DNA from 4 places in the Mucilaginibacter sp. P4_C11 genome. Region 4 is predicted to be linked to each of the others. Evidence: riboswitches for the same ligand, from Rfam matches in the RefSeq annotation. Region 4 holds a riboswitch; each other region holds the start of a gene.

Region 1 (7,682 bases), on a different contig from region 4:
GGAGGGCGTTATACGGTATGCCGGCATCTAACTTATAACTTATCAACGAATCTTTAAAAAATATAAACTGATAACCTATTCGCAGGTAGTCTGATTCATAAATCCTTGAGACCTCAGAATACCCAAAGCCAATATCCTCCATTGCATGTTTTGACGTAATAAGCAGATTGAGCACCCCCGCGGGATTTGTTTTATAGGTATCAGCCAGTTTTCTGATAAAAAGAGAATCAGCAGTAACAACCTGTTGGTTTACGTTTTCTACTTTTTCCCTCTCCTGCCCAAACATCATGGTTGTTGAACAGCAAATGAAAATTACAAAAGCGAAAAACTTATTCATGCAATGGTTTATTGGCGATACAAGATAATAAAATTTGGCATTTAAAAACAATCCTTCGCCACGGTCTATGCCCTCTCAGACCGCTATTCCAGATGTTGTCGCTTGGATTAGATAATTCGACTACTAATCGGAAAGATGCCTGTGAGGATACAGGCATCGGAGCAACAACAAAGATTTTGACACAAAAACCTTTTACCTTTCGCCTTTTACCTTTACTCTTCGCCTCTTAATAAAAATAAAATTTGGTATTTAAATAAATATCCGCTTATCTTTGGGACATTATTTGGTAGCGATACCATAGTCAATCAATTCTCCGCATAGTTCGGGTATTGATTTATAAAGAAGCGGCGAGAGATCAGGCTCAATGACCCGCTGGCAACCCTTCAGTTTTGAAGAAGGTGCCAATTCCTGTCCCGGCAAATAACACCGGGGGATATAAATTTATAGCCATGAAAAGTTTAATTACAATTACTACAAGCAACATTTTTAATACCCAAAACATTAACATACAACGCATTAGCCCAATTATCGGCTGCATTTGTATGTGTTGCTGCTGTTGATGCTTTAATACGTTCATTTTTCAATCCCTGAAAACATACGTGTTGTAAAACTGGTAAACATTTTATCAGCTTGTCAAAAATCCATCTAAACAACAAAATTTAATTATAACCTTTTAAAAATCTACAACTATGTCAGCCTTAAAATTCGAAACCTTACAATTACACGCCGGCCAGGAAGTTGACCCTACTACAGGTTCACGCGCGGTACCACTTTATCAAACTACATCGTACGTATTTAAAAACGCCGAGCATGGCGCCAACCTGTTTGCCCTTAAAGAGTTTGGCAATATTTATACCCGTTTGATGAACCCCACTACCGATGTGTTTGAAAAACGCATTGCCGCTTTAGAAGGTGGCGTTGCGGCTTTAGCCACCGCATCGGGTCAGGCCGCCCAGTTTATAGCGTTAAATAACATCTTACAAGTCGGCGATAATTTTGTGACCTCACCATTTTTATATGGCGGCACTTATAATCAGTTTAAAGTTGCGTTTAAACGCTTAGGCATTGATGTTCGTTTTGCCAAAGACGACACCGCCGAAAGCCTTGAAGCTTTAATAGATGATAAAACCAAGGCCATTTACCTGGAAACTATAGGTAACCCTGGCTTTACAATTGCCGATTTTGATAAAGTTGGCGCATTGGCCAAAAAGCACGATCTGCCGCTGATTGTTGATAATACTTTTGGAGCAGGCGGCTATTTGTTCCGTCCGTTGGAGCATGGCGCAAGCGTGGTGGTACAATCAACCACCAAATGGATTGGCGGTCATGGTACCAGCATTGGTGGCGTTATTGTTGATGGCGGCAACTACAACTGGGGCAACGGCAAGTTTCCGCAGTTCACCGAGCCTTCTGAAGGTTACCACGGGTTGGTTTTTGCCGATGTATTTGGCATTGGCGGTCCGTTTGGCAACATTCAGTTTATTATTCGTGCCCGTGTAGAAGGCTTGCGCGATTTTGGCCCTTCGCAATCGCCATTTAATTCATGGCTGAATATACAGGGACTGGAAACACTATCATTACGGGTGCAACGCCATGTAGATAATACACTGGAACTGGCTAAATGGCTTGACCAGCATCCGCAGGTAGCATCAGTAAACTATCCGGGATTAGCATCATCGCCATACCACGAATTAGCAAAAAAATACCTGAAAAATGGTTTCGGAGCTGTGTTATCTTTCGAGATTGATGGCGATAAAGAAGCAGCGGGTAAATTAATAGATAGCCTGAAACTGGTGAGTCATTTAGCCAATGTGGGCGATGCTAAAACGCTCATCATACAGCCATCGGCCACAACACATCAGCAGCTATCTGATGAAGAACAGCTATCGGCAGGCGTTACCCCAACATCGTTAAGGGTAGCGGTTGGTATTGAGCATATTGACGATATAAAAGCAGATTTTGAACAGGCATTTGCCAAAATAAAAGAGGCGCAGGCCGAATTGGTTTAAAGTCTTAAGTCGAAAGTCTTAAGTTCTGAGTTAAAAAAATAACGACTTAGAACTTAAGACTCAAGACTTTCGACTGAAAGTAAGATAGAATGAACACAGAAATATTTAAGTACACACAAACTTTTGAGCTGGAATCTGGCGAACAACTACAGCAACTGGAGATAGGCTTTCATACTTATGGCCGCTTAAACCAAGAGCGGGACAACGTGGTGTGGGTATGCCACGCCCTGACAGCCAATGCCGATGTTTTTGATTGGTGGAAAGGTTTTGTGGGCACTGCAAATAAATTTAACCCCGAAGAACATTTTATAGTTTGTGCCAATATTTTGGGTTCGCCATATGGTACAACTAATCCGGTAAGCACAAATCCGGAAACTGGTTTGCCATATTTTTTAACATTCCCCCAGTTTACTATCAGGGATATCGTTAAGGGCCACCAGTTATTAGCCGACCATTTGGGCGTGGGCAATATTCATATCCTTATTGGTGGCTCATTGGGCGGCCAGCAGGCTATTGAATGGGGTATCATCCAACCAAACCGTATCAAAAATCTTATTTTGATAGCCACCAACGCACGGCATTCGCCATGGGGTATCGCGTTTAATGAGTCGCAGCGTTTGGCTTTAAGTGCCGACGCCACTTTTAACAATAACACTATTGAAGGCGGCCAAAACGGCTTAAAGGCCGCCAGGAGTATAGCGCTGCTCTCCTACCGTACCTATAAAACTTACGGTATTACACAGCAGGAGGAGATTGATAGCAAAACCGATAATTTTAAGGCATCAACCTACCAGGAATACCAGGGCCAAAAACTGGTGAACCGGTTTAATGCCTACAGCTACTGGTATTTAACCAAGGTGATGGACTCGCACAACGTAGGCCGCGGCCGTAACGGTGTTGAGAAAGCATTAAGCCTTATAAAAGCCCGTACGCTGGTTATCGGTATCAAGTCAGATGTGTTATTCCCCATCGAAGAGCAGGAATACCTGTTCAGGCATATTCCTAAATCGGCCTTTGCCGAATTGGATTCGTTTTATGGCCACGATGGTTTTTTAATTGAAACAGAAGCATTAACAAATATTATCACATCGTTTTTTAAAACTGATGTAAAAGGAAAAATTATAGAATTGCAACGTACAGCGTAATGAGTAAAAAGTTAAGTATAGGATTATTTGGATTTGGCGTAGTTGGACAGGGATTATATGATATCATCAAGACAAAAAATTTAAACATCGAAATTGTAAAATTTGCTATTAAGGATCCGCACAAAGAGCGCTCCCTGCCGGCACATTTATTTACAACAGATAAAGACGAGTTGCTAAACAACCCGGAGATTAATACCATTGTAGAATTGATTAACGATACCGAGGCTGCTTTTGAAATTGTATCAAGGGCATTAAGCAGCGGGAAAAACGTGGTATCGGCCAGTAAAAAAATGATAGCGCTTCATTTAGAAGAGCTGATTGAGCTACAGCACAAACATGGCACTTCATTATTATACGAAGGCGCGGTTTGCGGTAGTATCCCTATTATCCGTAACCTGGAAGAGTATTATGATAATGAACTGCTACACTCCATAAGCGGAATTTTTAACGGATCATCAAATTATATCTTATCTAAAGGCTTTATTGAAGGCCTGGATTATGATAGTGCCCTTAAACAGGCGCAAGACCTTGGTTTTGCCGAAACCGACCCTACCAGCGACGTAGGTGGTTACGATGCCAAATACAAGTTGGTTATTGCTGCGGCACATGCCTATGGCGTAATAGTACAGCCAGATGAAGTTTTCAATTTGGGCATTCAGAACCTTGCTGCCCAGGATTTACAATACGCCCGCGAAAAGAACCTGAAAATTAAACTGGTTCCGGTAGCTAAAGAATTGGACGATAGCAACGTGGCCATGTTTGTATTGCCTAAATTTGTTAACAGTACCGAGTTTTTATATAACGTGGAGTACGAGTACAATGGGGTAACGGTACAAGCCGCCTTTGCCGATCAGCAATTCTTTTTCGGAAAAGGCGCCGGTGGCCACCCTACCGGTTCGGCCGTGCTATCAGATATAGCCGCGTTGCGCTATAGCTACCAATACGAGTACAAAAAAGCCAAAGAAAAAACAGGACTTCAATTTACCAACGATGTGGAGTTTGATATCTATTTAAGGTATGATGACGAGCGATTGGTAGAAGATTTGAAATTTATTTCGATAAAAGAACGCTATTATTCTGGCGATTATAAATTTGTTATCGGAAAAGTTAATTTACAAAGCCTCATTGATAACCAATTGCAAATAACCGAAGGAAAGGCGTTTGTTGCCTTTGCCGGCCAGCTTACCGGCGTTAGCCTGGCATCGATATAAGTGAAAGCCTGAATAATTTAAAGCAAATTTTGCTTTGTTAGCTTATAACAAAAGAAAGGGTATCCGTTTTGGGTACCCTTTCTTTGTGTTATAAAAATTTATTTTGTTATACAGCCCGATAGTGCACCGGCTCCTGGTATATCATTATCAGGCAGATCGGCAAAGCTGCCATCCTCATGCAAAACTTTTAGGTTTTTTCTGTTGGGGCCATTCCTTTCAAGCGTATGATTACCCGCAGTCATATCCACATTAGTGCCATCGCCCCTCATCCACGTGTTGTTAGCCTGGTTTTGGTCTAGTTCTCCATACTTTCTCATGATCTTATCCTCCTTTATATTTTAGGTTATTAATTCTAAAACTATTCATAGCTATGAATTCAGTTGGTGATAAGTCTGGGCACCCTCTTTTGTAGCTGGGATTTTATCCTCGTTATATAAAATATAAACTCATTATTGTTCTATATATTATCCCGAAAGAGCGATAAAGAAGAGGCCGGCCGGTACGGATAGCCCCTCCTTATTTTCAAGCAGCGAGTTCTGTTTGGTTAGTAAAGCCGACTGGTCGCCGGCACGATTTTACAATCATCGCCAATAATAATTTCAAGCTCGTAAACCTATATACCTTCGGTACCCGGCTCATGTCCTACCATGCGCCCTGTTGTACGGCCCTGCGGGCGGCTGGCAAAATCGGTTTTAGCTGGCCCAACTGATGGAAACTCTTTCTTATTTGGTGGGGTTACATCAGTTTGTTCGCTGTAAGATGTATCGGCGCTTCTGGTAGGCTGATCAACTTCTACCTGGCTATGGCTACCTACACCTTCTGTCCTGGTTTTACGTTCTTCGGGAGTTTCGTTTGGATACTCGTCGGTTACATCAAACTCTTCGTCCAAATCATTGCCATCGTCTTCTAAGTCGCGGTTAGCGTTATAGGCATTGGCATTGTTTACAGAAGCTGACCCGGTATTTTGGTAATCACTATCCTGGTTTTCCCAGGTTTCATTATGCATATTCATAGGTTTTAATTTTAGTTGTTAATTAATAAACCCATTGAAATAGCATATTGTTTTCTAATTAAGAAAATAACTTTCGGTAGTATATGCAGATTTTAGATGTGCAGAACGGATATAGTTAAACGAATGTACTAAACCACCGTCATTGCGAGGCACGAAGCAATGACGGTGGTTTGATATTGACAGTCAGTAACTTACAAACACTCCATTATGAGCGTGTTGCGGCAATCGCGGACTGTGAAAAGCGGATATATCGTAATAGTATATTAATCAATATTTTACGCGCTTACCAAACAAAGCTCTTTTACCTTGGCTACGGTGAAATCAACTTCGTCTTTGGTATTGTATTTGGAAAAGGAGAACCTTACCGATGGCCTTGATGAGCTTGCACCTATCGAAGTAAGCACGTGCGAGCCAATATCGGTACCCGAGCTGCAGGCGCTGCCGCCTGATGCTGATATGCCGCTGATATCTAAATTAAATAACAGCATATCGGCCATTTCCATTTCGGGGAAAGCTACGTTAAGCACCGTGTATAAACTCTTTTCAGGATCGGTTTCTCCGTTAAAGTTTACGCCGGGAATTTCGCTGGTTAATCTACCCAGCATGTATGATTTCAAGCCCTGAATATGTGCCTGGTGTTGCTCCATTTCGGCATAAGCCAGTTCCAAAGCTTTGGCCAGGCCAATAATGCCGTAAATATTTTCGGTACCGCCACGCATGTTGCGCTCCTGCGAGCCGCCATATATTAAAGGCTTTATTTTAATGCGGTGGTTGATGTGTAAAAAACCAACGCCTTTAGGCCCATGCAGTTTATGACCGGCACAAACCAAAAAATGAGTTTTAAGCTTGCTCAGGTCATGCTGATAGTGCCCCATTGTTTGTACCGTATCGCAATGATAAATGGCGCTATAGGCCTCGCAAAGGTCGCCAATGCGGTTCATATCCGATAGGGTGCCAATCTCGTTATTGGCGTGCATGATAGATACAAAACTCCTGGTATTATCCTTCAATAAAGTTTCCAGGTGATCGTAATCTACATTACCTTTGCTATCAATATTAACAAAGCTTAGTTTGATGATACCCGATTTTTCCATAGCCTCCAGTGTATGCAATACGGCATGATGCTCAATATGGCTGGTGATAGCATGGGTAATGTTATGATCAATAATGCCGCAACGGATAGCTGTATTATCGGCTTCGGTGCCGCTCGAGGTAAAAAATATCTCGGCAGGCGAAGTATGCAGCAGCCCGGCTATGGTTTTGCGCGATCTTTCGATAAGCGTGCGTGCCTCCCTCCCATGTGAATGAATTGACGACGGATTACCATAATGGTTTTCCATCACTTTATACATTTCTTTTAAAACTTCAGGGTCAAGCGGCGTAGTAGCAGCATTGTCAAAATAAACACGCATCGTTATAGTAATTATTGATTTATTGAATTACTTAATTAGTGATTTGAAGAGCAAACTCAACAATTCATCAATTCAATCCTTCAACAAATGGGTCAGTTAACTTATAAAAACTCTTTATTAAATTACAACTTAATGATTTGGTTATGTCTAACTCAATAATTCACTAAATCGATAATTCAATAATTAATTCAAAATTTCTTTAATATCTGTGATTATCTTATTTGCCAGTCCGTTTGCAACCGTTTCTGAATTGCCCTCGGAGTAAATACGGATAATCGGTTCAGTATTTGAACGACGCAAATGTACCCATTCTTTATCAAATTCTATTTTCAAACCGTCAATTGTTGAGTGCGGTTGTTTCATATATTTTTCTTCAACCTTGATCAAAAGGGCATCAATGTCCATTTCGGGGGTCAAAGTGATTTTATTTTTAGAAATAAAATAACCGGGATATGACCGACGCAGGTTTGAAACCGACTTGCCATATTTAGCCAGGTGGGTTAAAAACAAGGCTATACCAACTAAAGCATCGCGGCCGTAGTGTATTTCGGGGTAA
Region 2 (7,682 bases), on a different contig from region 4:
TACCGGTTTGGTGCAGGTTATTGTACGATAAGCGGTAGTCAGCCTTATCGCTGCTGCCTGCCAGTGCTACACCGTTATTTAAGGTTACGCCTGTATTAAAAAAGTTTTTTACATTATCCGGATGGGCCACAAACGGAACAGCCTGGCCGTTGGAGTAAAACTGCGGAATAAGCGATCCGTCAAGCGCGGGGCCCCAGCTTTCGTCAACGCCATCGTTAACGCCGCCGCCTTTACCATCTACATAGCTAAACTTGCCGTTTGATCCTTGGCCGTATTCGTTCTGGTAATCGGGCAGGATGTTTACGGTCGAGAAGCTGGTGTTGGAGTTGATAGTAACGCCAAGCCCTTTTGTGCCCTTACCTGTTTTGGTTTTAATAAGGATAACACCCGCCGCGGCCCTGTAACCGTAAAGCGCCGCCGCGTTTGGCCCTTTAAGCACACTTACCGATTCAATATCCTCGGAGTTAAGATCGGCTATGGCGTTGGCAAAATCTCTTGAACCGTTGGTGCCCAAAAACTGGCTGTTATCAACAATAACACCATCAACCACAAACAAGGGCTGGTTGTTATTGCCTATCGAAGTTTCGCCGCGTATAATGATGCGAGACGACCCCATATCGCCCTGGCTGTTGGTAACCTGCACACCGGCAATTTTACCGGCCAGCGCGTTCACCAGGTTGGTTTCCTTGGCTTCGGAGATATCTTTTGATTTCAATCCCTGAACCGAATAGCCCAATGTCTTTTTATCTTTAGAGATATTGAGCGCCGTGATCACCACCTCGTTAAGGGAGTTTGGTGCATCCTGCAGTACAATTTGCAGGTTGGTTTCGGCTTGCTTTACCGTAATTTCCTGCGTTGCAAAACCGAGATAGGAAACTTTAAGCACATCGTTAACATTGGCGTTCAGGCTGAATTTGCCATCGGCGCCGGTTTGTGCACCATTAGTGGTGCCTTTTACAGCTACACTTACACCTGGTAAGGGCAAGCCATCGGATTTAGCGGTTACCGTGCCGCTTATTTTAACAGATTGCGCCGCAACTGTTTGGATGAGAAAAAATGGCAACAGGAGTGCCAGTAGAAATTTGTAATTTTTTAACATGATGGTTAATGATTAATAGTTTTTATTGCCGGTATAGCAAAGCCGGTCATCAGCATTTTGGGCATAGCAATGCCTGCTGTTGAATTTATAGTACCGGTAAATTGATTGTTGATTGTGTTGGTTATAAGCAGAGGCGGCCAGCTGCAGCAGGGGACCCGTGGCTAATAACCGTTGCCTTTATTTAACAGCAACAACGCATACCCTGCATATAAAGGTAAACAGAAGCGGAGGAGAATGAGACGAATTTACTGGCAGGGGATACGCTTGGAAAAGGTGTTCTTGTTGTTTTCATAACAATTTGATATATAGATAGTAGTATTAAGTAGATAGTGCCGTTTTGACTCAAAATATAAGAATTTGACTAAAGAGGTTTTTGAAACCCGAAACTTTGAGCTTTATGCCTTCTGCTTTAAGCTTTTAATTAGTTTACAGATGCAGTTTTATTGTTAACCAGCGCATCAACCACTTTTAGCATCGATGCAAATTCCTGGGTATCATAAAGGCGGGTGAGGTATACAATTTTGCCGTCTTTGTCAATAACCACGTTGCGGGTTACACCGCTTTTTTTGTTGGCAAAGCGCCCGAAAATATCGGCACCAGGATCAAGCGCCAGCGGATAGCTGATGTTCATTTCCTGCTGAAAATGTTGCACTTTTTCAAGCGGTTCGTCCCTATCAACGCCGATAAGTACCAGGCCTTTGTTCTTATAAGCCTGCCATAAATCTCTTTCAAGATGAGGCATTTCCTGGCGGCATACGCTGCACCAGCTTGCGGTAAATTGCAGGATAACTATCTTACCCCGAAGCTGTTTTAGTGAAGTTTGGGTGCCATCGGCCAGTACCAGTTTAAAATCATCGGGCGCTTGCTCGCCGGTTTTAACAATATAACCCCGGTCAATTGATGCAGGCAGGGGAGCAGGCGTTGTGGTTTGCGCAACGGCCAAATAGCTGGTTATTAACAAGGAGCAGGTGATGAGTAGCTGTTTAATTTTCATAACGTAAATTTTTAACTGCGTTTTTATAATGCAGGGTTAAAAGCACTGGAATTTAAATAAACAAGAAATTTGGGCGATAACGATATGATGGCACAGCTATATAGCTGTAAGTAACGTAACATACATTATCTTTTCCGCCACTTAAATGGCGAACAGGAATTAGCACCTTTATAACAATTGGGCTTACAGGTTGCTAAGACATCACAGGGCCTTTCCCTCCGTCTTTCTTGATAATTAAATTAAAGAACTGTTTAGTGATGCAAATATATAATATATTCTACTAAATACATAGACATTATATAATTTAATTGTCATGAAATGACAGGCGGGTATTGAACGCTGGTCATGACTCACCATGACTAAGCTACCGGCCTACTCCGGTTCATGCTGCTGCAAAAGGGGTAACCCCAATTTTGTTTAATTGGTCCTATATGCGATATCCGGGTGAAAAATTAAACATATAAAACAAGTACCTGATTTACGGAGGAAAGTAAGGCCATGTAAAACTGCGAGTTACAGGTTTTTTGAAAAAAAATGTGAGAGATTGAAAAGAAATTCTATCTTTGCATTCCGTTTCGAAAAGCACTCGTAGCTCAATTGGATAGAGCGTCTGACTACGGATCAGAAGGTTAGGGGTTCGACTCCCTTCGAGTGCACATATAATTTGCCTTTAAATGGGTTTAATCCATACAGGTACAAAGTTAATCCTAAGCCTTTCTGTGTTGTACCGAAAGGCTTTTAATTTATAACGAGCATGCTAAACCTGGTATTGTTTGGTCCTCCCGGAGCCGGGAAAGGGACTCAGTCACAAAAGCTTATTGAACAATATGGATTGATCCATTTATCAACCGGCGATCTTTTACGTGGCGAAATTGCACAAGGAACAGAACTTGGGTTAGAGGCAAAGAAGTTGATGGATGATGGCAAGTTGGTTCCTGACGCGGTTGTAATTGGTATGATCAGCAATAAGCTGGATAGCAATAAAGACGGTAAGGGTTTCATTTTTGATGGTTTCCCCCGCACGGTTGCACAGGCAGAAGCTTTGGATAGCCTGTTAACCAGCAAGCATTCGGCAATAACCGGAATGATAGCGCTTGAGGTTGATGATAATGAATTATTGCGCCGCCTATTGCTACGTGGTAAAGATTCGGGCAGGCCTGATGATGCCAACCCGGAAGTGATTAGCAAACGCATCCACGAATACAATGATAAAACGGCGCCAGTGGCCGGTTTTTATAAAAACCAGGGTAAATTTAAAAGCATTAATGGTATAGGCTCGGTTGATGAGATTTTTGGCCAGATACATGCCATTATCGAAGCCTGGTTAAAAGATTAATATTAAATATAAGTCCGGAAGACGGTAAGTCAGTAAAGTCCGAAAGTTAGGAACGTCAAAATTCTTAAACTTTCGGACTTTACTGACTTTCGGACTTTCGGTCTCAAAAAGAGAAAAATTATGTCGCAAGGTTCCAATTTTGTTGATTATGTGAAAATCTGTTGCCGCAGTGGCCACGGAGGGGCGGGCTCTGCGCATTTACACCGTGATATATTGACCTCAAAAGGTGGCCCCGATGGTGGCGATGGCGGTCGTGGCGGCCACGTTATTGTTAAAGGCAATGCCCAGCTATGGACTATGCTGCACCTTAAATACCGCAAGCACGTTATTGCCGGCGATGGTGATTCGGGCGGCAGTTCATTACGTAGCGGCAAAACCGGAAGAGACGAGATTTTAGAGGTACCCCTGGGAACAACCGTTAAAAATGCCGAAACCGGCGAAGTGATCTTCGAAATAACCCAGGATGGCGAAACCCGTATTTTAACTCCCGGCGGCCGTGGCGGCCTGGGTAACTGGCATTTTAAAACCCCAACCCAGCAAACTCCCCGCTTTGCCCAACCCGGCGAAGATGGCAAGGAAGACTGGAATATACTGGAGCTAAAGATCCTGGCCGATGTTGGTTTGGTGGGTTTCCCTAATGCCGGTAAATCAACCCTGCTTTCGGTAGTATCTGCCGCCAAGCCCGAGATTGCCGATTACGCTTTTACAACCCTGGTTCCCAACCTGGGTATTGTATCGTACCGCGATAACCGCTCATTTGTAATGGCCGATATCCCGGGCATCATTGAAGGTGCATCGCAAGGCAAAGGATTAGGTTTTAGGTTTCTGAGGCATATCGAGCGTAACTCGGTACTGTTGTTTATGGTACCTGCCGACACTACCCGAACCATCAGCCAGGAGTATGAAATATTGCTCAATGAACTGCAGGAATACAATGCCGAATTGATGCATAAACCACGTGTGCTGGCAGTAACTAAAATGGATTTATTGGATGAGGAACTTCAGGCCGAAATGAAGAAGGAGCTGCCGGAGGGCGTGCCATCAATTTTTATATCATCGGTAGCTCAAAAAAACCTGGCCGGATTGAAGGATTTGCTTTGGGCCGAGATCAATAAAGCAAGTGTTTAAATTGCTTTAAATAGTTGGACTAAAACTGTATAAAGCTTATATTTTTTTGTATTTTTTTGATATAAATTGAAACTTATTTAGCAGAATACAGCACATATTTGTCACTCAGCATATCCATATGAAAGCCCTTATAACCCGGGAAACATTTACGGATAATGTTTGATTTTGGCCCCATATAACTTGCCGGCAACATGATGAAAATTGGCCCGGCATGACCGTAGTGTACGTAGTCGTCAAACTCTATTTTTACGTCGGGACCAATGGGATCTAATATCACATAGCGGTTATGGTTTATCTCCAAACCCAGGTCGGGGCTGATGAAGACAAAAATAGCATTGGTGTTTTTACGGTCGAGTTCCATGATCTGGTCTAACGATGGCTGATCAATAAACAACTGCGCTATACCCGAAGTTCCCCTGGCATTTTTGGTTGCATTTTGATAATAACTGGGGGCAAAATATCTGATGCTTAAAGCAGTAATAAACAGGCAAAGCAAACCAAATCCAATTTTAACGGGCAGCTTACTTAAACTTACCAGGTAAACAATGCCCGGTGTTATCAGCAAACCGATTATACGCAAATGTCTTCCCTCGTAGGAGATGTTGGCCTGTTTTAAAAAACTGTACCCAAAAAACAATATGGAAAGCAAATAAAAAACGCTAAGTAGCAGCGCATAGCTTTTATCAGGAACAACACGAACGATGCGTATTACTAATAATACGCTCAATACTGCCGCTATTGACAGGACAAACAACGACCACCCCGGATTGAGTATAGGGGCATTACTATGCGTTATAAGGCCGTTTAACATATCATCCAACGAAAGGCCCGTTAATAAGGGCGACGCCAAAGGAAAGCTTAATGCCTCCCAGCTAAATTTAAAGCCAAATGAAGTGCCTGCCGGGTTTGCTCCTTTAGACATGTATTGAAAATAAACTACAGCCAATGATAGTGCAGCGGGGATAGCAATCCAGGTACCATTTTTAAACCAGTCGATTAATGTTGTTTTCTTTTGAGACAGGCTGAGCCACAGGTATAAACATCCTGCCCCGTACATCCATAGAAAGGATGATTTGCAGAAGAAGCCAATCCATCCGGATAGCAGTAAAAATAAGGCAAGCTTCAAGTCAGCTTTATCAAAGCTGACACAGCCGTATAAAAACCAGCCCAGGAAACCGAAAAGTAAAACCTCGCCACCATTATAAAATATGTAGGGTATAATAAAGGCTTGCTGAATAACAATAATTAATACACTTATAGCAGCCAAATGCTTTGCAAAGCCGGCCTTTTTAAAGAAAGTATACCAGCCGGCTATGCCCAATAATCCACAAACAAGGGTAGTAAGCGCTGCTGCACGCCCGTCGTTAACGCTAAACAACGATTTAAAAAAGTAAGGGACCAAATATTGCCCCGGCGACCACCAGGATAAAAATTCACTATAGTTTTTACTAATGTCGGCAGGATCTGGCTTGTTTGTAATGTTAAAGGCCCCACCGGCCTGCATCTTGTGCATCACCTGGAAACCCCAGCTTGGATCTGGAAACATTGCCGAGGGGGCTATAAATATCATTACACCCAAAATGACAGTGAGCAGGCTTAAAGCTATTAATATAATTTTGTGGGTATGTGATTGCTGTACGGTCATAATAAAGGTAGTGTTATGTTAATCGTGTAACAACGGATAGTCTTTAGTCGAAAGTCTTAAGTTCTAAGTCAAAAAAGAATAAATTTAACTTTTGACTTAAGACTTAGTACTAGTAACTTAAGAGTAGTGGGTTACTTATAGGCCGATCTCGCGGTCACGGATTTTTACTGCAGGGTTACCCTGGTAAATGCTGTATGGTTCCAGGTTTTTTGTGGCTATTGAGCCGGCGGTAAGTACAGCATGGCTGCCAGCTGTTATACCCAGGTTTATTATTGCAGCTGCGCCTATCCAAACGCCGTCTTCTAAAATTACACTTTTGGTTATCAAATCAAATGATGTTGTTTTATAGTTGTGGCTGCCGGTAAGCAACACGGCGCCCTGCGATAAACATACGTTGGCACCAATACTAATCATTACCAGGCTATCTATCCAAACGTTTTCGCCAACCCAGGTGTTATCTCCAATTTGCAAAAACCAGGGATACTTGATATTTACGCAAGGTTTTATAGTTACTTTTTCCCCTATCCTGGCGCCAAACATCCGCAATAAAAAAACTTTGAAATTGCTTGAGGGTATAAAACTGCTTTTAAAAAAAACAGCATTAACATAAAACCATATCAGCCTTTTTAAAGCGTTGCCACCCGGGTGAAAAGGGTAGTTATTATAAGTAGACAGGTCGGTTTTATGCATATTTGTCTGGTCGGTTATCATTTTGTTTGACCCAAAAATACAGGCTTATCATAATAATAGTGTACAAAATGATATTAAATATGGTGTGGTGATCAACTACACGGCTTGCATTTTTATTCCAGAACAGGGCCAGCAGTACAAAACGCAGAATGTTTAAAAGCTGGATGACTACAATTCCCGAAGTTAAAAAGATCAATTTTTGTTTTGTTTTTTTAGGATAGGCAATTACAAATGCCGCAAAAAAGCTCATCAGCCCAAGGCCAAGGCATGAGTACACCAGGATAATAGCCCCTTTGCCCGCAACCAGCAATTCGGTGCCGTTATGAATAGCCGAAAAGCCGAGCCAGTTAAGTACCTGGGTGCTCATGCTCAATAATAACCAACGGAGGCCCTGTATATAATTTAGGTTATTGGCCAAAAACTGGTTATAATGGCCGCCTGGATTGGTTATCCCAAAAAATAAAATGTTGAAATAATAGAAAAGCAGGAACAGAAACAGGAACCTGAATACAAATTTGCCTGGCGAGAGTTGACCCCGGTTTGCCGGTGTGTTTGGTTGTTTGTTTTTGAGGATCTCGTCAATTTTAACATCCACGATCAGCCTGAACCAGAAAGCCTGCAAAAAATGGAATATGACGCCTATACGCCCTTCTAATATGCCCAATTGGAATATCATCCGGTAAGTAAAGTAAAGCAATGGCCTTACGTAGCGGGGCAATTGCCACCACAACTGCTTAAGCCAGGCTGTGCGCTCGTCGGGCGAGCCAAACAATGATGGTTTAAGGGTTTG
Region 3 (7,682 bases), on a different contig from region 4:
GTATTAAAGTGGGAAAGATTATCAACAACTTACATCACAAACATCCCGATGGAATATGAGCAAAAATATTCAGTTTGCTATGACAAAGGTAGAGCCAATAAACGGCAACCCCGACCAATACCCAGTTTAGCCCTACATCCTTTGGGGCAGGCTATTTTTTATGTAAAAACAAACCTGGTTGTTTTTTGCAAATAAATTAGCTGATAAAAAAAGACATCCTGTATATGGGATATCTTTTTAGCTTAAAATAGCCTTAAAATATAAGAGAATTCGTAAGCGATAAATAAAATTACCAGCATGGCATGAAAAGTTTTGTTATTCACTTTCATGGCCACCATGCATAGTACAAAATGACCTATATTACGGATAGGGTATTCCAGTGTATAGTGGCTGTAATAGGCCTGTCCTTTTATAAAAGTATCCACCATATCTAACAGGTAACTTGCACCTAATATGCCGAATATCCATTTACGGCGCGAATAAAAGTAATCGTTGTAATCTTTATAATCGTTCAGGTCTTCGGGGTATAGCAGGGCGCATACGCTGTAATAAATTACAATATAAAAAATGACGAAGAAATACTCCAGGAACAGCCAGTGTTTAATATCGTGCAGGTTAAACTCCCACCACCAAAAATGCAGCAATAACAGGAACATGTAAAAGGCCCACAGGTTGTGCACCCAATAAGGTTTATTGCGCCCCGGATGCTGAATTTGCTTAGCCGCCCCTTTAAGCAAATGGGTAATGCTAAGGCCCAATATAATACCAATAACAGATTTGATGTGGCTGAAAAAATCCATAGATAGTAACGTGGATGGTAATAGTTAAATGTAGATATTTGATAATTAGCTTTTAAGAAAAATATTAAATATCGCGCTCCCAATGACACAAGACCTGAAAGACGAGGCTTTAGAGCAAATAGAACTGGATGTAAAGTTTGGATTTGAAAATGAGCAACAGATTTTTGAAGGTTTAGAAGATATGTTTTATGAAGAGGATGACATTGACGAAGAGTGGTTAAAACAAACCATCCACCAACAATACAATCAGCATCAAAAGGAAGCTTTGCAGTGGACAAAACCAACCGGATTTGAAAAGCTGGCCAAAGCATTCGACCAACTGATTGTGCAAAAGATAGTATGCCTGCACAACGCCGGTTATACCAAACAAGATGGCGAAGGCGATTGCATGGAGACCATAGAACGGTTGGATGAATTAGGTGTTAAAGCTAATAGCTTTTGCTATTATCACTCGCAGGATTTAGCCAGGGCTGTTGACCCTAATACCCGGAACTTGTACTTAGGTTTTGATAGCGTTACGCAAAATGATGATGAAGCTTTGCAGGTTGCCCAAATGATTGTTGCAGCACTCAGGGAAAACGGCCTCCAGGTAAAGTGGCCAGGCACAGTTACCCAACGGATAGAAATTGTAAACATCGACTGGAAAAAAATACCCGACGATGAAGAATGGGGAGCAGAGCGGGTTATACAAATGTTGACTAAACCGCGATCAGATCAGAAACCTTTTTGGAAGTTATGGTAGCGAGAGTAAACAAAGTAACAGGCTTACAAACAAAAAACGATGCCCTTACTTTAGAACATCATTTTCACAATAGAAAATCTTAATAGCCCACTAAAAAATCGCCTCCGCAATCCTTTTAGTTGGCCCGGCGTTGCTCATGGTATAAAAATGCAGTACCGGTACGCCAAAAGCTATTAACTCGCGGCATTGGTTTATCATCCATTCTACACCGATATCCCGTACGTCTTTTTCTGATTTGCAGCCGTTAACCGCGTCGCATAAATCTTCGGGCATATCAATATGGAAGGTTTTTGCTAAACCGATTAACTGTTTTGAGTTAGTAACAGGTTTTAACCCTGGTATGATAGGCACATTGATGCCGTTGGCCCGGCAATTATTCACAAAATCGAAGTATTTCTGGTTGTCAAAAAACATTTGGGTAACAATAAAATTTGCACCCATATCCACCTTTTGTTTCAGGTATTTAAAGTCGGTTTTAAGGTTTGGTGCCTCAAAATGCTTTTCGGGGTAGCCGGCAATGCCAATGCAAAAATCGGTTTTCAGGCTATCGTCGTTATGTTCATGCAGGTATACGCCGTTGTTCATGTTCACTACTTGTTGCAGCAAATCGGTAGCGTAGTTATGCCCGTTGGGGGTTGGCACAAATGATGCATCGCCCCGGCGTGCATCCCCGCGCAAAACCAACACATTCTCGATGCCTAAAAACTGCAAGTCGACCAGGCCATTCTCCGTTTCATCCTTTGTAAAGCCACCGCACAATAAATGTGGAACGGTATCTACCTTGTACTTATTCATGATAGCCGCGCAGATGGCGATGGTACCCGGGCGTTTGCGATAGCTCAACTTCTCCAGCAAGCCATTATCATGCTGCTTGTAAATAAAGTCCTCGCGCAGCGAAGTAACATCAATAAACGGCGGCTTAAACTCCATTAATGGGTCAATGGCATCGTAGATGCCCTGAATGCTCTGACCCTTCAGTGGTGGGATAAGTTCAAAGGAAAAAAGTGTTTTGCCTTTTGCATTAGCAATATGTTCCGTTATTTTCATTGTTTGTTCTGGTACGAGTTTCTTATTATATCCGTCATTGCGAGGTACGAAGCAATCCCCGATTTGCAAATCCGCCCTGTATAGTTCGGGATTGCTTCGTACCTCGCAATGACGGTTTGTTGTATGTTATTATCAATATTTTTTAATGTAGTGACGCAACATTTTGCGTCTCCCGCATGCAAATCCAACCTTGCAAATCCGCTTGTCTGGTGGGAGACGCAAAATGTTGCGTCTCTACAACAACCCCGGTTGCAGCCATGTCATTACTTTTTTTTCCAGCTCCGCTGGTGAATACTCGCAATGACGGTTTTTTGTTTATTCTACTTTTAATAATTTATGTTAGGACCAAGCCAACGTTCAACATCCTCAATTGTCATTTGCTTCCTCAAAGCATAATCCTCCACCTGATCTTTACTTATCTTACCTAATCCAAAATACCTGGCCTGAGGATGCGCGAAGTAGAACCCGCTTACAGCTGCTGCAGGTGTCATGGCTAAACTTTCGGTAAGGTGCATTTTGGCATTGTCCTCGGCCTTCAATAACTCAAATAAGGTTGTTTTCTCTGTGTGGTCCGGGCAGGCAGGATAGCCTGGGGCCGGGCGGATGCCTTGATATTCTTCCTTGATGAGGTCGTCGGTGCTTAGCTGTTCGCCTTTGCTGTAGCCCCAGTATTCTTTACGCACCAGTTCGTGCATTTTTTCGGCAAAGGCCTCGGCAAGGCGGTCGGCAAGGGCTTTGGCCATAATGCTGTTATAATCGTCATGGTCGGCCTCAAATTCAGCAACCAGTTCATCACAGCCAATACCTGTGGTTACGGCAAAGCCGCCAAAATAATCGGGCACACCGCTTTCTTTTGGTGCGATAAAATCCGATAGCGCATAATACGGGTCGCCTTTAACCTTTTCGGCCTGTTGGCGCAGGGTATGGATGCGGGTTAACAAAGTAGTGCGGCTTTCGTCGGTATACAATTCAATATCGTCTCCAACACTATTGGCCGGCCAAAAACCGATAACACCGTTGGCGTGTAGCAGCTTTTCTTTTACTATCTTTTTTAACAATACCTGTGCATCATCAAAAAGTTTTTTAGCCTCATCGCCCACAAATTTATCGGCAAATATCTTAGGATAGCTGCCGCGCAATTCCCAGGTATGGAAAAACGGTGTCCAGTCGATATAAGGGACTAATTCTTCCAGTGGATATGATTCAAATACTTTGGTACCGGTAAACGTTGGCTTAGGCGCTACATCGCCGTCCAGGCTAACCTGGAAACGGGCTTGCCTTGCCTGGTCGATAGTAACAAAACGTTTATCCGATTTTTTATTCAAATGCGCTTCGCGCGATTTTGCGTATTCTTCTTTAATATTTTTGATATAGGCATCCCGGCCATCACGGTTCATCAGGCTGCTGCACACGGTAACACTGCGCGATGCATCAAGCACGTGGATTGCAGCACCCGAGTAATGCGGATCGACCTTAACAGCCGCATGGATACGCGAGGTAGTAGCCCCGCCAATGATTAACGGAATAGTAAAACCTTCGCGCTCCATCTCTTTGGCAAAGTGGACCATCTCATCCAGCGATGGCGTAATCAAACCACTGAGGCCGATGATATCTACATTTTGTTTTTTAGCCTCTTCAATAATGCGTTGCGCCGGTACCATTACGCCCAGGTCAATCACCTCGAAGTTGTTACAGGCCAAAACTACGCCTACTATATTTTTGCCAATATCGTGCACATCGCCTTTTACGGTGGCCATCAATATTTTACCGGCATTGGCACGGCTGCCGCTGCTGTCTTCGCCGGCATCAATAACCCGTTGTTTTTCCAGTTCGATGAATGGCAACAGGTAAGCCACCGCCTTTTTCATAACCCGGGCCGATTTTACTACCTGTGGCAAAAACATTTTGCCGGCGCCAAAAAGGTCGCCAACAATGTTCATACCGTCCATTAGCGGGCCTTCAATAACCTCCAGTGGTTTGCTGTATGTTTGGCGGGCTTCTTCCACATCGTCATCCAGGTATTCAATAATACCTTTTACAAGCGCGTGCGATAATCTTTCCTGAACGGTTCCTTTGCGCCATTCTTCATCGCGCACAACTTCTTTGCCTTTACTTTTTATAGTATCGGCGTATTCAACAAGGCGTTCGGTGGCATCATCGCGGCGGTTAAGCAGTACATCTTCTACCAGCTCAAGCAGGGTTTTATCTATTTCCTGGTAAACCTCCAGCATGCCGGCATTCACGATACCCATATCCATGCCGGCGCCAATGGCATGGTACAAAAATGCCGAGTGCATGGCTTCACGCACCACATTGTTGCCCCTGAAAGAGAAGGAGATATTACTTACCCCGCCGCTCACTTTGGCATGTGGCAGGTTTTGTTTTATCCAGCGCGTGGCTTCAATAAAATCAACCGCGTAATTGTTATGTTCCTCCAAACCGGTTGCAACGGTTAGGATGTTGGGATCGAATATGATATCCTGAGGAGGGAAACCAACCACATCAACCAGTATATCATATGATCTTTTACATATCTCAATACGGCGTTGTAACGAATCGGCCTGGCCGGTTTCGTCGAAGGCCATTACAACCGTGGCAGCGCCATAGCTCAGGATTTTGCGGGCCTGCTCAATGAACTTTTCTTCGCCCTCTTTAAGCGAGATGGAGTTTACGATACCCTTACCCTGGATGCATTTTAAACCAGCCTCAATAACGGTCCATTTTGATGAATCGATCATGATAGGCAGTTTGGCAATATCCGGCTCGGATGCTACCAGGTTCAGAAATTTTACCATTACCGCTTTCGAATCAATCATGCCCTCGTCCATGTTGATGTCGATAACCTGGGCACCGCCCTCTACCTGTTGCAGGGCAACGGCCAAGGCGGCTTCATAATCTTCAGATAAAATAAGTTTCGAGAATTTTGGCGAACCGGTGATATTGGTACGCTCGCCCACATTTACAAATATGCTGTCGGGCTTTATGGTAACCGCTTCCAGGCCGCTCAGGCGCAGGTCGGGTTCAATTTCGGGGATAAGTCTTGGGGGATATTTGGCCGCTTTATCGGCTATGCATTTGATGTGTTCCGGTGTGGTGCCACAACAACCACCCACAATATTAACCAACCCGGCTTTAATAAAATCATCAACCTGGTGCGCGGTTTCATGCGCGGTTTCGTCGTACTGGCCAAACTCGTTTGGTAAACCAGCGTTAGGATATGCAGAGATAAATACGTTTGCCTTTTCAGAAAGTTCGGCCAAATGCGGCCTCATTTCTTTGGCACCCAAAGCGCAGTTTAAGCCCACTGAAAGCAGGTTGGCATGGCGTATCGAGTTCCAGAAAGCTTCAACAGTTTGCCCCGATAAGGTACGACCAGAGGCATCGGTAATAGTACCGGAGATCATGATAGGCAAATGCTTGCCCGACTCATGGGCGTATCTATTGATAGCGAACAAGGCCGCTTTGGCGTTCAAGGTATCAAATATGGTTTCAACCAATAATAAATCCGATCCGCCATCAACCAGGCCACGTACCTGGTCGTAATAGGCATTGGCCAAATCATCAAAGGTAACGGCGCGGTAACCAGGGTCGTTAACATCTGGCGACAAGGACGCTGTACGATTGGTTGGCCCAACGGCACCCGCCACAAAACGCGGCTTTGATGGATTTTTTTGATTGTATTCGTCGGCCACTTCGCGGGCAATACGCGCGCCTTCGTAGCTAAGTTCGTAGGCCAGCTCTTCCAGCTTATAATCGGCCAGTGAAATAATTTGTGTGCTGAAGGTATTGGTCTCGATGATATCGGCACCGGCATCCAAATACTCGGCATGAATGGCCTTGATGATATCCGGGCGTGTAATATTCAAAAGGTCATTATTCCCCTGTAGATCGCTGATGTGATCTTTAAACCTTTCACCACGAAAATCCTTCTCGGTAAGCTGGTACCGCTGTATCATGGTACCCATAGCCCCGTCAATTACAAGGATGCGTTTTTCTAATTCTTTTCTAATGTCCATGGTTAGTATCAAGTAGTTAGTATCAAGTATCAAGTACGGAAACTCCGGCCCATGATTTTTAATTAGATCAACACAAAAAAATCTTGCTACTTGATACTAACTACTTGCTACTAAAAAAAGCTTACATCGAAAAGTCGGGTGTTCAATTGACTTTCGCTTATCTTTCCAGGGGCTGTTTAGCCGGCCGGGTAGAATGTAGCACCTTGTGAAGCACAGGTTGCTAAGACATCGCAGGGTCTAATCCCTCCGTCTTTCTCCATAAGCACTGCAAAGGTGCATAATAAAGCCGTAAAATGCAATAGTTTATATGCCCGGCTATGTGTACGCTAAGTAAATTTATGTGTACAAAAAAAGCTGCCTTTGCGGGGCAGCTTTTAAATAATAAATATTGGTTGCTTTATTACCTTCTTCTGCCAAATAAACGCAGAATCATCAGGAAAAGGTTAATGAAATCAAGGTATAAGGTTAAGCCACCCAATAGCGCCATTTTTCCCGCAGAAGCATCGCCATATTCAAGGCCTGCACCAATACGTTTTAATTTTTGCACATCGTAGGCGGTTAAGCCAACAAATACCGCAATACCAATATAGCTAATAATGTATTGCAATTGACTGCTGCCTATAAACATGTTGAATACTGATGCGATGATTATTCCAATTAACCCCATCATCATTAACGAGCCAAACTTGGTTAAATCGGTATTGGTTGTATAACCGGCAATTGCCATTATCCCAAAAACAAGCGATGCTGTAACAAATACGCCGATTACGGAGCCGGTGGTGTAAACAATGAGTATATAGCTTAAGCTGATACCCATTACCGCCGAGAAAGCTACAAATAGCAAGGCCGCCATAGCATATGAAAGGCGCTGAAAGCCAAAAGAAATGATTAAAACAAATGCCAGCGGCGCAAACATTACTAATGTGCCTAAGCCGGTATTACGCCCGGTTTCCGGATCTCTGAGCGTTTCATATAGAGCTTGGTTTTGAGAAAACACATAAGCACAAATAGCTGATATGCCTAAAGCCACAAACATCCATAAAAATACATTGGCTATAAATTTACGCGATGCGTCTT
Region 4 (7,682 bases):
AATTTCGACCATGCATATATTGGCGAAACCGTTGATTGTATCAATTTTTGCAAGCAAAACAACGTAAGTGAAATTTTTTGTGCACTACCCTTTTCGCAAAAAAACACGATACAGAAACTGATCAAAGAGTCCGACAAAAATATGATCAGGTTTAAACTTATTCCCGAGCATTACGAATATTTTCAGGGGGCCTTGCTATCGCAAAGCTTAAATAAAATCGACGCGTACGCCATACGTGTTGAACCACTTGAAAACACCATGAACAGGATTGTGAAGCGGCTATTCGATATTGCATTCTCACTATTTGTTATAGTTTTTGTTTTGAGCTGGCTGTATCCTATTATTTATTTGCTTATTAAGTTAGAGTCAGCCGGGCCGGCAATATTTGTACAACCAAGGTCGGGTCGTAACAACGTTACTTTTAACTGTTACAAATTTAGAAGCATGCGGGTTAATAAAGATTCAAATTTGCTGCAGGCAACAAAGGGCGATGCGAGAGTTACTAAAATTGGTGCCTTTTTACGCAAATCAAGTCTTGATGAAATGCCGCAATTTTTTAACGTGTTAATGGGGCATATGTCGGTAGTTGGGCCAAGACCTCATATGTTAAACCATACCGAACAATACGCAAAATTAATTGATCATTTTATGGTGAGGCATTTTATAAAGCCAGGTATAACGGGCTGGGCACAGGTGCGCGGGTTTCGCGGAGAGACAAAGCTGGTAGAGGATATGGAGGCGCGTGTAGAAGCCGATGTTTGGTATATCGAAAACTGGAGCTTAGACCTTGATATGAAAATTATATTTTCAACTTTCTTTAAAACCGTAATTGGTGACAAATATGCCTATTAATTTGGCGATGACCATTTAGGTAAACTAACCTTCGTTATTATTGCGATTACTCGTATGATTTCCGGTAAACGGATAAATCAGAGAGTTCTATCTCATCTTTTTGATGAAAACTATGTATGAAATGGTTCCCTGATTAAATTACAAAATCCTGCAAATTATTGATATTCAGGCTTTTGATATGGATTCCAGCGGGGTGAATGGGAATCTGTTAGAACATCTCGCGGCGATTCTGGCAATAATCAAAAAGGTCACAGAAAATAAAAACAAGCAATGGTCCGATTGGTTGTTGTTTTTATTTCCCAATAGTTTTAGGCAAGGTGGTACAGTATTTTGGGATGTCTATTTTTGGTGTTTCCAAAACCTGCCTTTTCCTTCGGCTATCCATTCTAAAGCTTCATCTATTCTTTTTTGTCGTGTTTCGTCGGTTTTGGCATCGGTAATCCAAACTATATATTCCTTGCGGAATGAGTTGGATTTGCTTTCAAAAACTTCTTTTGCTTTTGGGTTAGCCACTAATGCGGCCAACAAATAATCGGGCGTTTGCAGTACTTTGGGTTTGTCGGCTTCTGGTTTCTCTCTTTTTATCCTGATACCTTTTTCGTTTAACTGTACGGCTTCTTTAAGCATGGCTATAAATTCGTTGTCCGGCGGTAGGTCCTCTATTTTACTGACCTTCCCCAAGAATCGTTGGATCGGCTTCAAGTCCTTGTTTGCCTTCAAACGCGGGTCAGTCATCAATTCGGCCTTCAAAAACGTAAAAGAGCAATGGTTTTTATAGGATGCTACTACACACATGTTATCGCTGTTGTACTCAAAATGGGGCAGGCTCCATTTTATCGCCTCTACTACATTAGGGCAATTTTCATGAATAAGGCGGCGCCAATGCTCAAGAATGGGTTTTGCAAAATCTTCCGAGTTAGTTATATAAGCATCCACCGCAGGGTTATAGTTCATAACGTTATTTAATTTATGGTAGCAAAAAAACTTAAACTTACACAGAAGATTTGGTCGAAAACTTGGACAAACAGGTCAATTTAATCACTTGCGTTGTTTCCGGAACTCCGAAGGAGACAAGCCTACCTGCTTTTTGAAAAATTTGCCAAAATTAGCAGGGTCTGAAAAGTTGAGTTGATAGGCAATCTCGGCAATCTCAAAATCGGTGTATTGAATGAGCGATCTGGCTTCGGTGGCCAGGCGTTCGGCAATAAAAGTAAGTGCATTTTTGCCCGAAACATGTTTGACAGATTGGGAAAGATGATTGGCAGTAACCGAAAGCATATCTGCGTATTCCTGCACGGAGTGTTTATTGATATAATGGTTATCAATTAACTGAATAAATTTACGCAACAGGATTTGTTGCGTTGTAGCCAGACGAATGTCTTTTTTCTTTTCCAGCGCAAAGTCTTCCAGGTAGTAGAGTAAGCCGAGCAACTTTACCCTTGCTTCCATATGTTGTGTTTTAGCCGATTTTTCATAAGCGGTAAATACAGATTCAAAATGTGGTGCCAATCGTTTAAATGTGGAGTGGTCAAACTTAAACAGGTTAGTATGTAACACGTCAAATAGGGGGAATTGCTGTTGAAAGTTTGGTTTGAAGAATGAGAAGCATTCCGGCTTAAAATAAATCACATAACCCTCCAAGGCATTGTTATGAGCAAAGCTATACACCAGATTGGGCGAATGAAAGACGAGATACGACTCAGGATCATGAATGGTCTGATCGCCATAGTTAACTTCGATCTTACCGGAATTGAATAGCAGGGCGAAAAAATAAAATGAACGTTTAAAAGGTTGCCGGTATATTTGTCGGTCCAGATCGAGTGGCTTTAACCTCAAACAGTAGAAGTCTGGATCAGTTGTTCGTCCTGGCCATGGAATAGAGGCTAAAAAGTCATTGATTTCTGTGTAATAAGGAAGCGTGATTTTTATTTTCGCCATAAAATGAACCACAAGAGGGTTGATCCTAAAATAGAAAAAGAAACTGTCTTCAGCTACAGATCACGAAAAGATTCACCGCCTGGAACCGTTAATACTGGTATATTATATAGTTTTCACCCTTGTTCACGGCAACATCTCGTCAAAAACGTACAAAGAGATTTAGAACATGTCGATAGCTTCTGTCCATGTTATGAAATACGAAAACCCGACTAATGCCAGGTTTGTTGGGTTTGCGGAGAGGGATCAAACAACCGTCGATTGTTTTCTTCTCCATATCAGAAGAATTATATTTTGAAAATCTTTACGGGTCACCCAATAGGGCACCTCCAAATTCAACCAAATAACGCGAATGGCTTATAATGTAAAATTTACTGTTTTTTGAATTATATTGCAAGGAGAAGGCTTCGGTATATACATTAAATTGCGGTGGGATGCAATGTCTTACGGTTTTGGTATTTCATACTCACCCCAATACCCTATAGTTTTTTGAACAAATTACAATGCAAATGTCGTTGTAATAAATCTCTATTGAAAACAATTAATTCTATAATATCTATGGATTTAATAGAATTAATTATATATTTACAACGCCTTAGCTTTTAATGCTCATTCGACCCAAAAAGGGGAGTGCATTTAATATTCTTAAGGCAAGCTATAGTCAGGTAAACTTAATCATAATGAATACGCTTTATAACCAGTTTTTTCATAAGAGCAACTTAAATTGTAACGCTATCTTAACGAGTTGTTGATTCATCAGTCGCAATTTTATATATAGGATACACTCTACAAAACAATTTACTTTATGAGAAAAATTATACTGGTAGCCATAACTATTACATTAAGCAGCACAGTCTTCGGACAAATACTTACCCCTGTAAAATGGTCATATGCTGCAAAAAAGGTAGATAATGACCTGGCTATCGTTTTCATTAAAGCAACCATCGATAAGGGCTGGCATATTTATTCGCAGCATTTGGCAGATGGGGCGCCGATAAAAACTACCCTTAAGTTTGCCGCTAATGAAAGTTACACCTTATTGGGAAGCACAGAAGAACCGAAGGCACTAAACAAGTACGAAAAGTCATTTAGTATGAATGTTCAGTACTTTGAAAAGTCTGTTATATTTCAGCAAAAAGTAAAGCTTAAATCCGGGCAGGCATCCGTTAGTGGTACCGTGAACTTTATGGTATGCAGCGATAAGCAATGTTTACCGCCAGACGATGTAGAATTTAGTGTACCTGTAAAATAAAAATATAATATAAGCCAAATCATATACAAAGCAGCACGATAGCCACCAGTCGGTCTGTTAAAATGGTAATCGTTTTTAAACGCGTTATCATTATTAATAAAACTAATACCATGAAACCAAAGTTTACTTTATTTACAAAAGCCCGAAAACAGCATGGTGGCACCCCTGGCTGTTGTTACCATAATTGCTAACGCTTTACATTCCAGGTTTAAAAAATATTGAGCAAGATATACATCCTGGCTGTACTAAGTGCGTTGCTTTGCTATGGTGGTAATTCAGGCGTGTGCTGTACAGTCCAGGATGTTTATCGTTTTACAAGAAAAAATTAAAAAAGACATACAAAACTTAAAAATATTCTACTAAATCTATAGATTTTATTGTATTTATCATATTTGTTGTTATCTTTACACCATTCTAATTAACCCCACCATTAATTAGTTGATTTATAAAGAATAAGGGAGAGGAAGTCTCGATGATCTTATAGCAACTTTTCAGCAGTCTGAAATAAGTGCTAAACTTTTTCCGATAGCAATTATGCCGCCGGAATATAAATTAACTAACAGTCATGAACACACTTAATAGCCATTACCCACAGCTACAACCCGCGGCCATCAAACGATGTTGTTGCCTGGTTCAGTACGTTTTCTGGTTTTAACAGCCGGATACCCTAAAAATTTATAGTGTTTTTTCAAAGGCTGTAAAGCCCAATGGATAACCTATGCCCAAATTTCCGGCATCGCATCAATTAACAACAATTAAAACTTATACAAAATGAAAACTACAAACTACTTAACCAAAACAAGGCTGCTATCTGCCGCTTTATTGCTCAGCGGGGTAAGCGTGTTATCGGCCCATGCAACCCCAAAGCCTAAATTTATAAAAGAAGGAAAATGGCGCGGCGAATTTACCGTAAGCGAATCAAAGGTGCCTTTTAATTTCGAGCTGAAGGGAAAGGATGCCGAGCATGCTGTTTTCACACTCATCAACGGCTCCCGCAGAGATAATTTTCATGTGAAATCAATTGGTACGGATTCTGTATATATCAAAATGAATACCTATGATGCCGCGCTGGTAGCCAAAATTCAGGATGATGGCTCGTTAACCGGCGAATACCGTAGCCTGGTACCGGGTTTCAGGGGCAACTCATTACCATTTACTGCAGAATATGGTAAAACCTACCGCTTTGTAGAACCCGGCAAAGATGTAGCCCCTAAAGCCGACCTGACCGGTAAATGGGAAATCAAAACATACAGTAAAGAGGCCGTTCCTGCATCTATAGCCTTATTGAAACAAAAAGGGAACAAGCTTACCGGTGTGGTAATGACCGTTGTTGGTGACACCCGCGAACTGGAAGGTACCGTACAAGGCGATGAGTTTGCGCTAAGCGGCTTTACCGGCCCAAGTCCGTTCATTATAAAAGGTAAGATCAATGCCGATGGCTCCATCAGCGGCGAAGAAGGTTTTGGCATCTATAAAAACCTGAAATTTGATGCCGCCAAAAAAACAGAGGTTGAATTACCTGATCCTTACAAACTCACATTTTTAAAAGAAGGCTATAAAAAACTTGATTTCTCATTCCCCGGTATCGATGGCAAACAGGTTTCCTTGAGTGATAACAAATACAAAGGTAAAGTAGTAATTGTAGAGATTATAGGTACCTGGTGCCCTAACTGTACTGATCAAACCGTGTTTCTATCCCCATGGTTCAATAAAAACCATCAGCGCGGTGTAGAAGCCATTGCATTAGGTTTTGAACAGAAGGACAGCCTGGAATATGCCAAATATACCTTGGGCAAGCTGAAAGAAAAATACGAAATCAATTATGATATCGCTTTTGGAGGGCTGGCCGATAAAAAACTGGTATCGCAAAAGTTGCCTGCTTTGAATAAATTCATTGCCTTCCCAACTACCATCATCATTGATAGAAAAGGCGATGTAAGGGAGATATATACCGGTTATACGGGCACCGTGACAGGTAAGTACCACGAGGATTACGAGAAGAAATTTAATAAATTATTAGATGAGCTTATTGCCGAACCGGCCCCGGAAACAGCCGCTATTGCAAATCCATCAACCCACCCAGGAAATTAACATTAACTGATCTTATATAACTAATCAAATGAAAACCATCAACTTAATCACTTCATTCAAATGCCTGTCTGTGGGCTTATTGTTTAGTGGCGCAGCGGCGTTGGCTGCGGATAAAAAAACGCCTGTAAAGTTTATCAAACAAGGGCTATGGCGCGGCGTATTTACTGTGGCCGAAACTAAGGTGCCTTTCAACTTTGAACTAAAGGGAAAAGATGCCGGGCATGCTGTATTTACACTGATTAACGGAAGCCGCCGGGACAATTTCCACGTAAAGCAAATTGGTAAAGACTCCGTATTTATCAAAATGAATACCTATGATGCCGCCCTGGTGGCCAAAGTTCAGGAAGATGGAACGCTAAGCGGCGAATACCGCAGCCTGGTACCAGGTTTCAGGGGCAATTCTCTGCCTTTTACCGCCGAATATGGTAAAACCTACCGCTTTGTTGAACCAGGGAAGGACGTTGCGCCAACCGCCAACCTAACCGGAAAATGGGAGTTGAAAGTTTACTCAAAAGACCAGGTGCCCAACAAAATTGCCGTGTTAAAACAAACAGGCAATAAACTTACCGGCGTAATTATGCAGGTAACAGGCGATAGCCGCGAGCTGGAAGGTACGGTTCAGGGTGATGAGTTTCAATTATCAGGTTTTACCGGCCCAAGCCCTAAGATATACAAAGGCAAGATCAACGCTGATGGAACTTTAAGTGGCGAAATTGGCTCTGGCATTTATGACAATACCAAGTTTGACGCGGTTAAAGACGATAAAGCCGAATTGCCTGATCCGTATAAATTAACCTACCTGAAAGAAGGCTACAAAAAACTGGATTTTACATTTCCGGATTTAAACGGCAAACCAGTATCACTTAGCGATGATAAGTATAAAGGGAAGGTAACCATCATTGAAATTGTTGGTACCTGGTGCCCTAACTGTACCGATCAAACGGTGTTCCTATCACCGTGGTTCAATAAAAATCATAATCGTGGGGTAGAAGCAATTGCTATCGGTTTCGAACAAAAAGACAGCCTGGAGTATGCTAAATACACATTAGGTAAGCTAAAAGATAAATACAACATTCAGTATGATATCGTTTTCGGCGGACTGGCTGATAAAAAGCTGGTTTCACAGAAACTGCCCGCACTAAACAAATTTGTGGCATTCCCTACTACTATTATCATTGACCGTAAAGGCGATGTACGTGAAATATATACAGGTTACACAGGCGCAGTTACCGGCAAATATTACCAGGATTACGAAAAGAAATTCAATAAGTTATTGGATGAACTGATTGCCGAACCGGTACCGGCCAGCGCGGCCAACCTTACAGGTAACAACAATAAAGAACTTAAAGGAAAATAAACTAAACTAAATCCCGGCAGGGGTAACAGCCTTGCCGGGTACACTTAAACAACCATAAAAACCACCATGACCAAATTATCAGGCGCTGTATTATTTACAGCATTAGTATCGTTAACCGCGTTTACACCATCGGCTATTAAAAGTGTTAAACTGACCAAAGGCCGGTCTGCCACTATTAAAACCTCGCCAGTAGGT

What was found. Region 4 has a riboswitch for S-adenosylmethionine ahead of AC1DU2_RS09375 (peroxiredoxin family protein). Riboswitches for the same ligand answer to the same signal wherever they lie in the genome.
Region 1: another riboswitch for S-adenosylmethionine. It lies ahead of AC1DU2_RS23495 (O-acetylhomoserine aminocarboxypropyltransferase/cysteine synthase family protein); the one in region 4 lies ahead of AC1DU2_RS09375 (peroxiredoxin family protein).
Region 2: another riboswitch for S-adenosylmethionine. It lies ahead of AC1DU2_RS01695 (peroxiredoxin family protein); the one in region 4 lies ahead of AC1DU2_RS09375 (peroxiredoxin family protein).
Region 3: another riboswitch for S-adenosylmethionine. It lies ahead of metH (methionine synthase); the one in region 4 lies ahead of AC1DU2_RS09375 (peroxiredoxin family protein).

Annotation. Positions count from the first base shown of each region.
Region 1 covers NZ_JBFUIA010000030.1:18,111-25,792, forward strand. Annotated here, with positions in the region: gene AC1DU2_RS23490 (hypothetical protein) at 1-337, opposite strand, end outside; SAM riboswitch class I at 669-779, shown strand; gene AC1DU2_RS23495 (O-acetylhomoserine aminocarboxypropyltransferase/cysteine synthase family protein) at 1,027-2,346, shown strand; gene AC1DU2_RS23500 (homoserine O-acetyltransferase family protein) at 2,436-3,491, shown strand; gene AC1DU2_RS23505 (homoserine dehydrogenase) at 3,491-4,702, shown strand; gene AC1DU2_RS23510 (hypothetical protein) at 4,801-5,019, opposite strand; gene AC1DU2_RS23515 (hypothetical protein) at 5,316-5,714, opposite strand; gene AC1DU2_RS23520 (cysteine desulfurase family protein) at 5,990-7,126, opposite strand; gene glmM (phosphoglucosamine mutase) at 7,310-7,682, opposite strand, start outside.
Region 2 covers NZ_JBFUIA010000001.1:373,604-381,285, reverse strand. Annotated here, with positions in the region: gene AC1DU2_RS01700 (SusC/RagA family TonB-linked outer membrane protein) at 1-1,099, opposite strand, end outside; gene AC1DU2_RS01695 (peroxiredoxin family protein) at 1,521-2,093, opposite strand; SAM riboswitch class I at 2,216-2,330, opposite strand; tRNA gene AC1DU2_RS01690 (tRNA-Arg) at 2,676-2,749, shown strand; gene AC1DU2_RS01685 (adenylate kinase) at 2,848-3,429, shown strand; gene obgE (GTPase ObgE) at 3,550-4,557, shown strand; gene AC1DU2_RS01675 (hypothetical protein) at 4,631-6,202, opposite strand; gene AC1DU2_RS01670 (WcaF family extracellular polysaccharide biosynthesis acetyltransferase) at 6,338-6,892, opposite strand; gene xrtY (exosortase Y) at 6,885-7,682, opposite strand, start outside.
Region 3 covers NZ_JBFUIA010000019.1:120,656-128,337, forward strand. Annotated here, with positions in the region: gene AC1DU2_RS18395 (hypothetical protein) at 243-800, opposite strand; gene AC1DU2_RS18400 (DUF6891 domain-containing protein) at 883-1,542, shown strand; gene metF (methylenetetrahydrofolate reductase [NAD(P)H]) at 1,633-2,589, opposite strand; gene metH (methionine synthase) at 2,916-6,605, opposite strand; SAM riboswitch class I at 6,760-6,870, opposite strand; gene AC1DU2_RS18415 (Bax inhibitor-1/YccA family protein) at 7,006-7,682, opposite strand, start outside.
Region 4 covers NZ_JBFUIA010000008.1:75,524-83,205, reverse strand. Annotated here, with positions in the region: gene AC1DU2_RS09395 (undecaprenyl-phosphate glucose phosphotransferase) at 1-852, shown strand, start outside; gene AC1DU2_RS09390 (YdeI/OmpD-associated family protein) at 1,192-1,806, opposite strand; gene AC1DU2_RS09385 (helix-turn-helix domain-containing protein) at 1,891-2,790, opposite strand; gene AC1DU2_RS09380 (protein-disulfide reductase DsbD domain-containing protein) at 3,593-4,039, shown strand; SAM riboswitch class I at 4,480-4,593, shown strand; gene AC1DU2_RS09375 (peroxiredoxin family protein) at 4,811-6,130, shown strand; gene AC1DU2_RS09370 (peroxiredoxin family protein) at 6,159-7,487, shown strand; gene AC1DU2_RS09365 (YceI family protein) at 7,554-7,682, shown strand, end outside.